DNA from 3 places in the Methylobacterium sp. WL8 genome. Region 2 is predicted to be linked to each of the others. Evidence: riboswitches for the same ligand, from Rfam matches in the RefSeq annotation. Region 2 holds a riboswitch; each other region holds the start of a gene.
The links. Region 2 has a riboswitch for cobalamin ahead of FV234_RS13005 (TonB-dependent receptor). Riboswitches for the same ligand answer to the same signal wherever they lie in the genome.
Positions count from the first base shown of each region.

Region 1 (3,861 bases), on a different contig from region 2:
CCGAGCGCGGGCGCCCGAGCAGCCAGTTCGTGCCGACGCCGTCCACCGCGTTGCCGCTGATCGCGTAGACCTTGTCGAACAGGTTGAAGACGCGGAACGACAGGCGCGAGGCCGGCGTGACCTGATGGTCGAGGCCGAGGTTGACCAGGCCGTAGGCCGGGCGCCGCGCGGTGTTGCCGAAGTCGCTGAACACCTCGCCGACATACTGGAACCCGACCCGCGCCTCCCAGCGCGGCGCGAAGGCGTAGTTGACCCAGAGGTTGGCCACGCGCTCGGGCACGTCGATCGGCTGCTTGCCGGCATAGGACACGGTCGCGCCGTCCACCGTCTGGTCGAAGGCGTCGTACTGCGCCCGCAGCAGGGCGAGGTTGGCGTCGAGCCGCCAGAGCGGCGTCACTTGCAGCGAGAACGCGGCCTCGACGCCGGTGGAGGATTGCCGCCCGACCTGGGTCGCGACGTTCGGCTGGCCCGGCACCGCCGAGATCAGGTTGTCCTTGACGATGCGGTAGCCGGCGAGCGTCCACTCGCCCCGGCCGTCCCAGAACACGCCCTTGGCGCCGACCTCGACCTGTTCGCCGGTGGAGAGCTTGAAGCCGGACAGCGACTGCGACAGTGTGATCAGGCTGTTGACCGGGTCGGTGGCGGTGGCGACCTGCGCGTAGAGCGCGGTGTCCGGCGTCGAGTTGAACACCAGCCCGAAGCGGTAGCCGAGCCCCTGGTAGGCCTTCTCGAACTGCGCGGTGCTCACGAGGTTCTCGCGTTGCAGGTTCGAGGCGTCGAAGCGGACGCCGCTGAGGAACGAGAGCCGGTCCGAGAGGATCAGCCGGTTCTCGGCGAAGACCGAGGCCTGGTCGGTGCTGGTGGCGTAGGCCGGGCTTGCGCGGCCGTTCACCGGAAACAGCCCCGGATCGTAGCCGACCAGCGGCACGCTGGTGACGAGCCCGGACCCCACGGTGGAGAAGTTGTTGGTGTGGCGGAAGTCGACGTGGTTCACGTCGAAGCCGGCCAGGAAGTCGTTGCGGAAGCCGAACAGCGTGCCCTTGAACGCGGCGTCGAACCGGTTCCCGACCTGCTCCTGTTGATGGTAGATCTCGGTGTAGTCGCTCCGGTCGACCAGGCCGGTGGTGCGGTTGAAGGCGTAGGTCTCGACGTCGAACCAGTGGCGCCGGCTCTGCAGCCGGTAGGCGGTGTTGCGGATTGTGACGTCGGCGCTCGGCGTCCACTCGGTCTTGAACTGGGTCCAGTTGTCCGCCCAGGTGATCTTGGAGTCGCGGACGTTGTAGTTGCTGAACCGGATGCGGTCCAAGATGCGCCCCTCGACGAGCGGCGTCCCCCAGTAGCGCGCCGGCTCCTGGTAGCCGAGGTCGTGACTCAGGGTGAAGGCGAGGTCGGGCGTCGCCTGCAGCAGGAGCGCGCCCGAGACCGCGAGGTTGCGGAAGTCGCCCTCCGGGCTCATCCAGCCGCCGGCGCGGTTCCCGCTGACGTTGAGGCGGTAGGCGACCGCGTCGCCGATCGGGCCGCCGGAATCGAGCGCGAGCCGCGCGATGCCGTCCGAGCCGACCCCGGCCCGCACCACGTTGACGGGCGTGAAGGTCGGCTTCTTCGTCACGACGTTGATCACGCCGCCGATCGCCCCGTCGCCGTAGAGCACCGAGGCCGGCCCGCGCAGCACCTCGATGCGCTCGACGTTCCAGGTGTCGAACGGGAAGGTCACGGTGTTGGCGCCGACGAACAGTCGCGTGCCGTCGTAGAGCTGCTGGATCGAGTTCGGCCCCGAGAACCCGCGGCTGGTGAAGGCGCCGTTGCCGTTGCCCGGCGAGGCGATGGTGGTGATGCCGGTGGCGTTCTGCGTCACGGCCTCGGCGACCGTGTCCTGCCCGCGCAGGCGCGCGGTCTCGCCGGAGATGATGTCGACGCTGCCGGGGGTCTCCAGCGGCGTGAGGCCGAGGCGGCTCGCGCCGCGATCGGGCGTGCGCAGGTTGAGGCCGACCGGCGCCGCGCGGGTCGGGCCGACGCCGTCGCCGGACACCGTCAGGGTGTCGAGCAGGACGCTCGACGGCTCGCCCGCGGCCGGCTGTGCGCCGGCCTCCCGGGGAAGGCCGGACGCGGCGAACGCCGTGGCGGCCAGCAGCAGGCGACGGGTCGTGCGCCCGCAGGATCGTGGGGATTTCCGGAAAACGAACATGGATCGGTTGCGGCTCTGACGGCGCGGCGCAACGGCCTGCCTGCCCGGGTATCGACCACAAATGTAACAATGTTACAATCGTGCGGTCGCCGAAACGCGTGGCGGCCGTCGGCGCACGCGTGCCAGGCGGCTGCGTGGGCGTGGGTCGGCGCGGGTCTCGCGGCTGGCAAGGGCATGGACGGGGCGTGCGGACGCGTGTGGTGGCACGTCACCGCGAACGAGGCCGCCCCGCGTCCGCCCGATCGGGCGCACGCGTCTCGACACCCGCCGAGGCACCCCGCCCGACGCGTTTCGCGTGTGACCACGACTGACGGCAGGTCTCCTGGCTCGCGGGTCGCTGCCCCTCATCGTCTTCCCAGGTGCCGTGACCCAGTGACGTGTTGATGGAGGGCTCGCCGCTTACAGTTGCGGGGGCAGCCGCGGCATCAGGCAAGCGCTTTCGCGCCCGGTCCTCACCACGTTCCCTTTTGATCCCCGAAGGGAACCGTCCCGGCCAAGTGGCCGTGGCGGAGGCGCCGAGTCAACGGCTCGAATCACGACACTGTGGGTTGTGGCCCGGCGGCGACACGTGAAGCGCCTCCCGCCATGCGCCCTAAGCCGTGCGATCCGTCCCGCGCCGGCGCCTCGACGACGACGCTCGGCGGCAGCGTCCCGCCGGCGCCGCCCAGCACCGCGCCGAGGTTGCCGGGCGGGGCGGTCTCGGCGTCCGGCGTCGGCTCGCCGCCGGACGCGTGCTCGTCCGCCACCTCCGCCACCGCGCCCGGAGCGATGAGGCCGAGGCCGGCCGCGTGCCGGGCGATGGCGGTGCTGTCGGCGGCGATGACGAGGTGGCTGCCCGCTTCCGCCACCACCTGGGCCAACGCCTCGATCTCGCGGATGCGGTCGGCGTCGCGCGAGACGTTGCGGATGTAGACCGCCTTCACCCGGCCGGGATGGTCGGCGACGATCCGCCCGTACACCTCGGGGTCGTGCTGGCCGCTGTCGCCGATCAGCACGAAGGGCAGGTCGCGATAGAGCGACAGCATGTGGACGATCAGCGCGCGCTTGTGGTCCTCGGCCCGGCGGGGGAGGGGGTGCTTCCACGACAGGCCCCATTCGCGCAGGAACAGGATCGGGCCGACCGGGATGCCGTGGATCTTGAAGAACTCCGACAGCATCTCGTAGAGGCCCCACGGCGCCCGCGAGACGTAGAGCATCGGGTTGGCCTGGGTGCCGTCCGGGCCGACGTAGAGCGCCCGGTAGAGCGCGGCGACGCCGGGGAAGGCGACGCGGTTCTCGGCATCCTCCACGAACAGCCGCCACAGCATCTTCACCTTGTTGGCGACGCCGGTGCGCATCACCGTATCGTCGATGTCGCTGACGACGACGCAGCCGGTGGCGCCCGGCGGCACGAACACCTGGGCCCGCGCCTGCACGGGCGGCTCGGCCTCCAACGTCAGCGCGACCTCGTGCCAGCCCTGGTCGCCCGCGGGCAGGGATCGCGGGTTGAGGTGGACGCGGAAGTAGCCGTCGCGGTCGGTCTCCACCCGCGTCTGCGCGCCGCCGAAGCGCGCGGTGACGGCGGCGCCCTTCAGGGCCCGCCGGGCGATCCGCCGGGCGATGTCGCGCAATTCCGTGCGCAGGCTCTCGTCGCCCGGCGCGGTGTCGGGGTGCGACTGGCGGAAGATGCGGCCGAT
Region 1 is NZ_VRVF01000012.1:45,189-49,049, forward strand. Features, by position in the region: gene FV234_RS06910 (TonB-dependent siderophore receptor) at 1-2,185, opposite strand, end outside; cobalamin riboswitch at 2,480-2,689, opposite strand; gene FV234_RS06915 (phosphatase domain-containing protein) at 2,719-3,861, opposite strand, start outside.
Region 1: another riboswitch for cobalamin. It lies ahead of FV234_RS06910 (TonB-dependent siderophore receptor); the one in region 2 lies ahead of FV234_RS13005 (TonB-dependent receptor).

Region 2 (3,861 bases):
CGCGCACGCATCCGCGCCACGCCTGCTCCAGTGCGGCCGGGTCGGCCGGCCGCGGCGCCTCCGCGGCCGCGCCGGGCAGGATAGGCAGGGACAGGAGGGCAGCGAGGGCGAACATCCGCATGCTTGGCGGTATCGCCGATTCGCCCCCGCCTCGGCAAGAACGAAGCGGCAACACGACCGCGTGCCCGCGCGCCGTGTGAGGCGCGGACCCGATTTCGTGCCCCGTCCGCGCACGGCGACCGGCCGCTTAGGGGCGGATTAACCAAACGCGCGCTCAATACGGATCAGTCGCAGTTCTCTCGATCCCCGCACGGCCGAGCCCCTCGGCCGGTCCACCGCCCGCGCTCCGTCGCGGGGGACGGACGGCGCGTGGCCGCGGGCGCCGCCTCAGCCTTCGCGTCCGAGTTCGAGTCCGCATGCCTCATCACATGCCGCATCCCCTGCCGCATCACCTGCGTTCCCACGGCGGCCACGCGCGTCCCGTTCGTCGCCGGCGCTCCCGCAGCCATCCGACCCTGCGCAACGCGCTGGCCGGCCTGCTCTGCCTCGTCACCCTCGGGGGCGTGCCGACCGGCGACGGGAAGCACCCGCGATCGCCGGGCGCGAATCTCCAGGCCACGAACCTGCAGGCCACGAACCCGCAGACCCGGAGCGCCGCCTCGACCGCCCTCGCGGCCCTGTTCGATCCCCGTCCGATGATGGGGCCGGACGTGCGCGCGAACCTTCGCGGCATCCCCCTCGGCACTGCGTTCGCCCCGACCGCCTCTCTCGCTCCGTCCCTCGCCCAGCCGGTGGCGGGCGTCGCGGCGGTGGAGCCCGCCGCGACACCCGCCACCGGGGCGGAGATCGTGCGGCAGGCCGAGGTCGCAAGCCAGGCGCAGCGCCCGCGTGAGATCCGAGTCCTCCGCCAGGCGCAGATCGTGCCGCTGCCGATGGCGCGCCCGGCGGATCTGATCGCCGCCCCCGTGCCGCAGCGCCTCGCCCTGCGCCGGGCGCCGCGCCGGGTGCCCGAGGCGGCGCCGGCGCCCACCGCCGAGACGCCGTCGTTCTTCGAGGAGCTGTTCGCCGCGCGCAAGGAATCCGGCCCGGCCCTGGCCTACGCCGCCCTGGAGAGACCCGGTCTCGACCGGTCGCGCGGCCGCCTGTTCCCCAGCCCCGACGCGGGCGCCGGCACGGCGATCTACGACATCAGCGCCCGCACCGTCCGCCTGCCCGGCGGCGAGGTGCTGGAAGCTCATTCCGGCCTCGGCGCCAGCATGGACCACCCGGACTTCGTGCACCTGCGGATGCGCGGCTCGACCCCGCCGGGCACCTACGACCTCACCGAGCGCGAGGCTTTGTTCCACGGCGTCCGGGCGATCCGCCTCAACCCGGTGGGCGGGTCTGCCGCCATCCACGGCCGCGACGGCCTGCTCGCCCACACCTACATGCTCGGGCCGAGCGGCGCCTCGAACGGCTGCGTGTCGTTCCGCAACTACGACCGCTTCCTGCAGGCGTTCCTGCGCGGCGAGGTCCGGCGCCTCGTGGTGGTCGCCGGCCGCGGCGACGGCCCGGCCCGGTTCGCAGCGAGCCGCTAGGGCGTTCCGAAGCGAGGCGGAGACCGGCTCGCATGAGGGCCACGCGACCGCGCAGCAGGTGAAGGCGGCGTCGCGGATCGGCCACACCCGGCGACGCGCTGCGAAAGCCGGATTGACGCGCGGTCCGCGCCCGACGCAACCTGTGCGCGAGGGTTCCTCATCGAGGATCAAAAGGGAACGCGGTGGGACGGAGCCTGGAAGGGCCTTCGTCGAAGCCGTGGCTGCCCCCGCAACTGTAAGCGGCGAGCCTTCCACCAACGCACGTCACTGGATGCGCCGCATCCGGGAAGACGGTGGCGGGCGACGACCCGCGAGCCAGGAGACCTGCCCTCGGTCGTGGTCACACGCGAAGCGCGTCGGGCGGGGTGCCCCGGCGGGTGTCGAAGCCTCATGCCGTCGGAGGGACGGCGCGGGGGATCGGCCTCGTTCGCGGTGACGTGCCACGTCGCGTCGCCCGAGGTCCCGTGTCCGTATCCCGTTTCGCTCCGCGCCTGCGCATCCTTCTGCTCGTCGTCGGCGCGGCCGTCCCGCCACAAGCCGTCCTGATGCGGTCCGCCCTGTCTCAGCCGGGCGTGGCCGAGGCCAACCTCGACGAGATCTCGGTCACGGCCGAGACCGTCGCTCCGGCCGCGACCGGCCCGGGGCCGGCGGCGAGCGCCGGCTACGTCGGCGGCACCACCGGCGTCGGCGGCACCCTCCGGTCGGTGGATGCCGCGAGCGCCGGGGTGATCTCCGGCGCCGAGATCAACAGCCGCCCGATCACCCGGCCGGGCGAGGTCCTCGAATCCGTGCCCGGCCTGATCGTCACGCAGCATTCGGGGGAGGGGAAGGCCAACCAGTTCTTCCTGCGCGGCTTCAACCTCGACCACGGCACCGACATCGCGATCGACGTGGACGGGATGCCGGTCAACATGCGCACCCACGCCCACGGCCAGGGCTACGCCGACATCAACTTCCTGATCCCCGAGCTCGTCGGCGCGGTGGAGTTCCACAAGGGGCCGTACTTCGTCCGCGACGGCGACTTCGCCTCCGCCGGCTCGGTGCGGATCGACTACCTCGACACCGTCGCGAAGTCCGTCGCACTGACCTCGTTCGGCTCGTTCGGCTACGCGCGTGCGCTGACGATCGCCTCGGCGCCACTCGGCCAGGGCAACCTGCTGGTGGCCGGCGAGGCGCAGGTCTACGACGGCCCGTGGGACGTGCCGGACGCCCTGCGCAAGCTCAACGGCGTCGTGCGCTACAGCCAGGGCACGGCGCTCGACGGGTTCTCCGTCACCGGCATGGCCTATGCCAGCCGCTGGACCGCGACCAACCAGATCGCGTCGCGCGCTGTGTCGGAAGGCCTGATCGGCCGGTTCGGTAGCCTGAACCCCAGCGACGGCGGCGACAGCAGCCGGTTCTCGCTCTCGGGACGATGGAGCATGACCGACGACACCGGCGTGACGCGGGCCTCAGCCTACTTGATCCGCTCGCAGCTAAACCTGTTCAACGACTTCACCTACTTCCTCAACGATCCCGTCAACGGCGACCAGTTCCACCAGCTCGACCAGCGCATCCTGGGCGGCGGCGAGGTGAGCCACATCTTCCAGGGCGACCTGTTCGGGCTGCCGATGGAGAACGAGGTCGGCGTGCAGACCCGCACCGATTCGATCCGGGTCGGGCTGTTCAACACCACAAACCGGCAGTTCCGCTCCGGCGTCCTCGACGACCGGGTGCTGGAGGCGAGCGGGGCGTTCTTCTACGACAACCGCGTGCGCTGGACCGACTGGCTGCGCACCAGCGTGGGCTTCCGCGCCGACGGCTACTACGCCGACGTGGTCTCCGACACGGCGGCCAACAGCGGCAAGGCGCGGGACGGCGTCGTCAACCCGAAGCTCGGGCTGGTGCTGGGGCCGTGGGCCGACACCGAGCTCTACCTGAACTACGGCGGCGGCTTCCACTCGAACGACGTGCGCGGCGTCACCGCGACGATCGACCCGACGAGTTCGCTGTTCAACACGACGCGCTCGCCCTTCCTGGTGCCCTCGACCGGGTACGAGGTCGGCATCCGCAACCGCTCGATCGCCGGGCTTGAGACGGCGGTCGCGCTGTTCCGCCTCGACTTCGCGTCGGAGAACCTGTTCCAGGGCGACACCGGCACCACGGAGCCGAGCCGCCCGAGCCGCCGCTTCGGCGTCGAGTGGACCAACCGCTACGCGGTGACGCCCTGGCTGAAGCTGGAGGGGGACCTGACCGTCACCAACGCCCGCTTCTCGGACGTCGACCCGGCGGGCAACCGCATCCC
Region 2 is NZ_VRVF01000031.1:21,269-25,129, forward strand. Features, by position in the region: gene FV234_RS12995 (hypothetical protein) at 1-121, opposite strand, end outside; gene FV234_RS13000 (DUF2778 domain-containing protein) at 417-1,577, shown strand; cobalamin riboswitch at 1,711-1,924, shown strand; gene FV234_RS13005 (TonB-dependent receptor) at 2,123-3,861, shown strand, end outside.

Region 3 (3,861 bases), on a different contig from region 2:
CGTGGTCGTGGTCCTCGCCCTCGCCGTGATGCGACGGGCGCGCGTCGAGGTCGTCCTCGGCGGCGGCCTGGAGGCCGAGCAGCACGCGCGGGTCGATCCGCCCGTGGGCGGTCTCGACCACCTTCACCGCGCGGGGAAGCTGGCGCTCCACCTCGACCCGGACTGCGGCGAGGCCGGCGGCGTCCATCATGTCGGCCTTGTTGAGCACGACGAGGTCGGCGCAAAGGAGCTGGTCCTCGAACACCTCTTCCAGCGGGTTGTCGTGGTCCACGGCCGTGTCGGCGGCGCGCTGGTTCGCCAGCGCCTCGGGGTCCTCGGCGAAGGCGCCGGACGCCACCGCCGGCCCGTCCACCACCGCGACGACGCCGTCCACGGTCACCCGCGAGCGGATCGCCGGCCACTGGAAGGCCTGGACCAGGGGCTTCGGCAGGGCGAGGCCGGAGGTCTCGATCAGGATGTGCTCGGGCGGGTTCGGGCGGTCGAGGAGCGCCGTCATCGCCGGCACGAAGTCGTCCGCGACGGTGCAGCAGATGCAGCCGTTGGGCAGCTCGACGATCGAATCCTCGGTGCAGCCCTCGATGCCGCAGGCGGCCAGGAACGACTTGTCGAAGCCGACGTCGCCGAACTCGTTGACCAGGATCGCGAGCCGGCGCCCGCCGGCGTTCTCGACCACGTGGCGCACCAGCGTCGTCTTTCCGGCACCGAGGAAGCCGGTGACGATGGTGCAGGGGATCTTCGCAACGATGGTCATGGGGATCTCGCCGATGGCTCAGGCCGCGCGCGGCGGAAACGGGGGGATGCGGGCGACGACGCCCTTGCGGAACTCTTGCGGGCGCTGCTTCCACGGCACGATCCCGTCGGGCGTGCCGGCGTAGAGCCCGACGCCGTCGAGGATGATGCGTGCCGACGCCGCGGGGTCGAGGTCGCCGTAGACGTAGGTCCAGCGATCCTCCGCCGCCACCGCGACGGTGCAGGGCCGCTTGCAGACGGAGAGGCACTCGACCGCCTCGATCGTCACCCCGTCGGGCGCCGGCAGCGCGCGCAGCGCGTCGAGCAGGCGGGCGCCGGCACGCGGGCCGTCCGGTGCGTCGCCTTCCATGCGGCAGGTGGTGCAGACGTAGAGGACCGTGTCAGCCACGGGCGCCTGCCGCGGTCTTCGGCCCGAAGGTCTGCCACGCGCGGCCGAACGCCAGCCCGATCACCGCCCAGAACACGAAGGCGATGGCGAGCGAGCGCGCGGCGAACTGCGCGGCGAGGCCGGCGGGAAGCTCGGAGGGCGTCGCCGCCACCTCCGGCGCGCCGGCCAGATGCGGCGCGACGATGAGCACAAGTCCGCCGAGGATCGTGATCGGCACCCGGCGGATCGCGATGAGGTAGATCCCCATCGCGGTGGCGGCGGCGGTCATCAGCCACCAGACCTGGCGCGCGACCAGAGGAGCCGCCTCGCTACCGGGCAGCTCCGGCGGCAGGCCCAGCGCCGGCGCGAGCGCCACGGCGAGGAAGCCGGCCACCGCGAAGGCGAGGCCGCGTTCGGGCGACGGCTCGCGGCCGGTCGCCAGCATCACCGCGCCGAGCAGCAGCGCGTAGCCGATCCCGCCGACGAGGGTCGCGAGCCCGGTGAACAGCATGCGCGGCAGGCCCGCGCCCGGCTGCCACTCGGGCGCGGCCTTGGAATCGTGGTCGTGCCCGGCATGCGCCAGCACGATCGGCAGGCGATCGGGCATCGGGGCGACGGCGGCTGCGGAGCCGGGGGTGGCCTGGGTCTCGTAGCGCTCGGCCGCGATGATCAGCGGCGAGGTGAGCGCGAGTTCGAGGCCCGTCACCAGGACGGCCGCGAGGAAGCCGGCGGCGAGCGCCGCCGACAGGAGCCGGATGAGCATGGGAGCGCCTGGGTTCAGGCGGTCAATGGCAGGGGAAGTTCTGCGTGTGCCGGAAGTCGTGCGCCGCGTTGTGCAGCGCCGAGGCGGGCGAGAAGCCGGCGAGGAACACGAGCCCGAGGCCGAGCATGGCGGCGACGGCGATGGCGACGAAGCCTTCGTTCGCGCGGGTGCCGGTTTGGGTGAGGGTCTGGGTGGTCATGTCGACAACATCTCCGGCCGCCCCGCCGGCGGCGTTCGAGAAAGCGCGGGGGACGGCAGGTCTCCTGGCTCGCGGATCGCCGCGCCTGCCGCCTTCCCGAAACATCGGTGGCCGAGGGCAGGAGCTAACCGCTCACAGTTGCGGGGGCAGCCGCGGAATCGGGTTTCCCCTCACCGCATTCCCTTTTCACCCCGTCTCCGGGGCACCGTCTCCACCAGCCATAGCCTGTCCGGCGCACCCGCACAACGGAGGCTTTGACGGGCACGCCACGGTTGGGGCATGGGTCTTCGCCATGCAGCAGGCCGCGCCTCGGACGACCCTCGTGCTCGGCGGTGCGCGCTCGGGCAAGAGCGCCTACGCCGAGAGGCTGATCGAGGCGGAGCCCGGCCCCTGGTTCTACCTCGCAACGGCGCAGGCCTGGGACGACGAGATGCGCGCGCGGATCGCCCTCCACCGGTCCCGCCGGTCCGGCGACTGGATCACGCGGGACGTGCCGACGGCGCTGGCCGCGGCGATCGCCGACGCGCCGGGACCGGTGCTGGTCGACTGCCTCACGCTGTGGCTCACGAACCTGATCCTCGCCGACGCAGACCTCGACGCCGAGACGCAGGCCCTGGTCATCGCCTGCCGGGCGGCGCGGGGCCCCCTCGTTCTGGTCTCGAACGAGGTCGGCCTCGGGATCGTCCCGGACAACGCGCTCGCCCGCCGCTTCCGCGATGCGGCCGGGCGCCTCCACCAGGCCCTCGCGGCCGAATGCGACCGCGTCGTGCTGACGGTCGCCGGGTTGCCGCTGACCGTGAAACCGCAGGGAACGTCATGACCGACGACGCCAAGCCCGACGACGCCAAGCCTGACGACGCCAAGCCTGACGACGCCAAGCCTGACGACGCGACGCGCCATCGCGAGAAGATGGAGAAGCGCAAGGCGGTTCAGGACGCCGAGGTGGCGGCCAAGACGATCGAGAAGGGGCTCCTCATCGTCAACACCGGCCCCGGCAAGGGCAAGACCACGGCGGCGCTCGGCCTTGCGCTCCGCATGCTCGGACGCGGGCACCGGGTCGGCATCGTGCAGTTCATCAAGGGCGCCTGGGACACCGGCGAGGCGCATGCGCTCAAGGTCTTCGGCGACCGGGTCGCGTGGCACGCCATGGGCGAGGGCTTCACCTGGGAGACGCAAGACAAGGCTCGCGACATCGCCGCCTGCCTCAACGCCTGGAACCAGGCGACCGACCTGATGGCCGACCCCGGCATCCGCCTGCTCATCCTCGACGAGCTCAACATCGCGCTGCGCTACGACTACCTCGACCTCGATGCGGTGGTCGCGACGCTCAAGGCCCGCCGCCCGGACCTCCACGTCGTCGTCACCGGCCGCAACGCCAAGCCCGCGCTGATCGAAGCCGCCGACCTGGTCACCGAGATGGGCAGCGTGAAGCACCACTTCGCAGCGGGCGTGAAGGCGCAGGAGGGCATCGAGTTTTGATCGGTCGTCGGCGCGGCGTGGTGCGCCTTCCAGGCCAGCCAGTCCTCGATGCGCAAATTTTCGACGCGGTCGAACTCGCGGCCGTTGTCCGCGAATGCGGGCAATGTGCGAGCGCCGCGCAAGCATCGGCCTACAAATCCACTGGGTCCGGCTCTGCCCGATCGACAGGCTCGATATCGCCTTCGCGATCGAGCGATGGAAGCCCGTCGAGCGGGGCGATCAGGGTCGGGTGCACGATCGTATCAATGGCGAAATGGTCGCCGTCGCTTTGCATGACGGCGTGGTTCCGATTTTCAGGAAGCA
Region 3 is NZ_VRVF01000001.1:56,587-60,447, forward strand. Features, by position in the region: gene cobW (cobalamin biosynthesis protein CobW) at 1-751, opposite strand, end outside; gene FV234_RS00290 (DUF1636 domain-containing protein) at 770-1,138, opposite strand; gene FV234_RS00295 (CbtA family protein) at 1,131-1,880, opposite strand; gene FV234_RS00300 (CbtB-domain containing protein) at 1,903-2,079, opposite strand; cobalamin riboswitch at 2,116-2,304, opposite strand; gene cobU (bifunctional adenosylcobinamide kinase/adenosylcobinamide-phosphate guanylyltransferase) at 2,372-2,899, shown strand; gene cobO (cob(I)yrinic acid a,c-diamide adenosyltransferase) at 2,896-3,558, shown strand; gene FV234_RS00315 (hypothetical protein) at 3,689-3,861, opposite strand, start outside.
Region 3: another riboswitch for cobalamin. It lies ahead of FV234_RS00300 (CbtB-domain containing protein); the one in region 2 lies ahead of FV234_RS13005 (TonB-dependent receptor).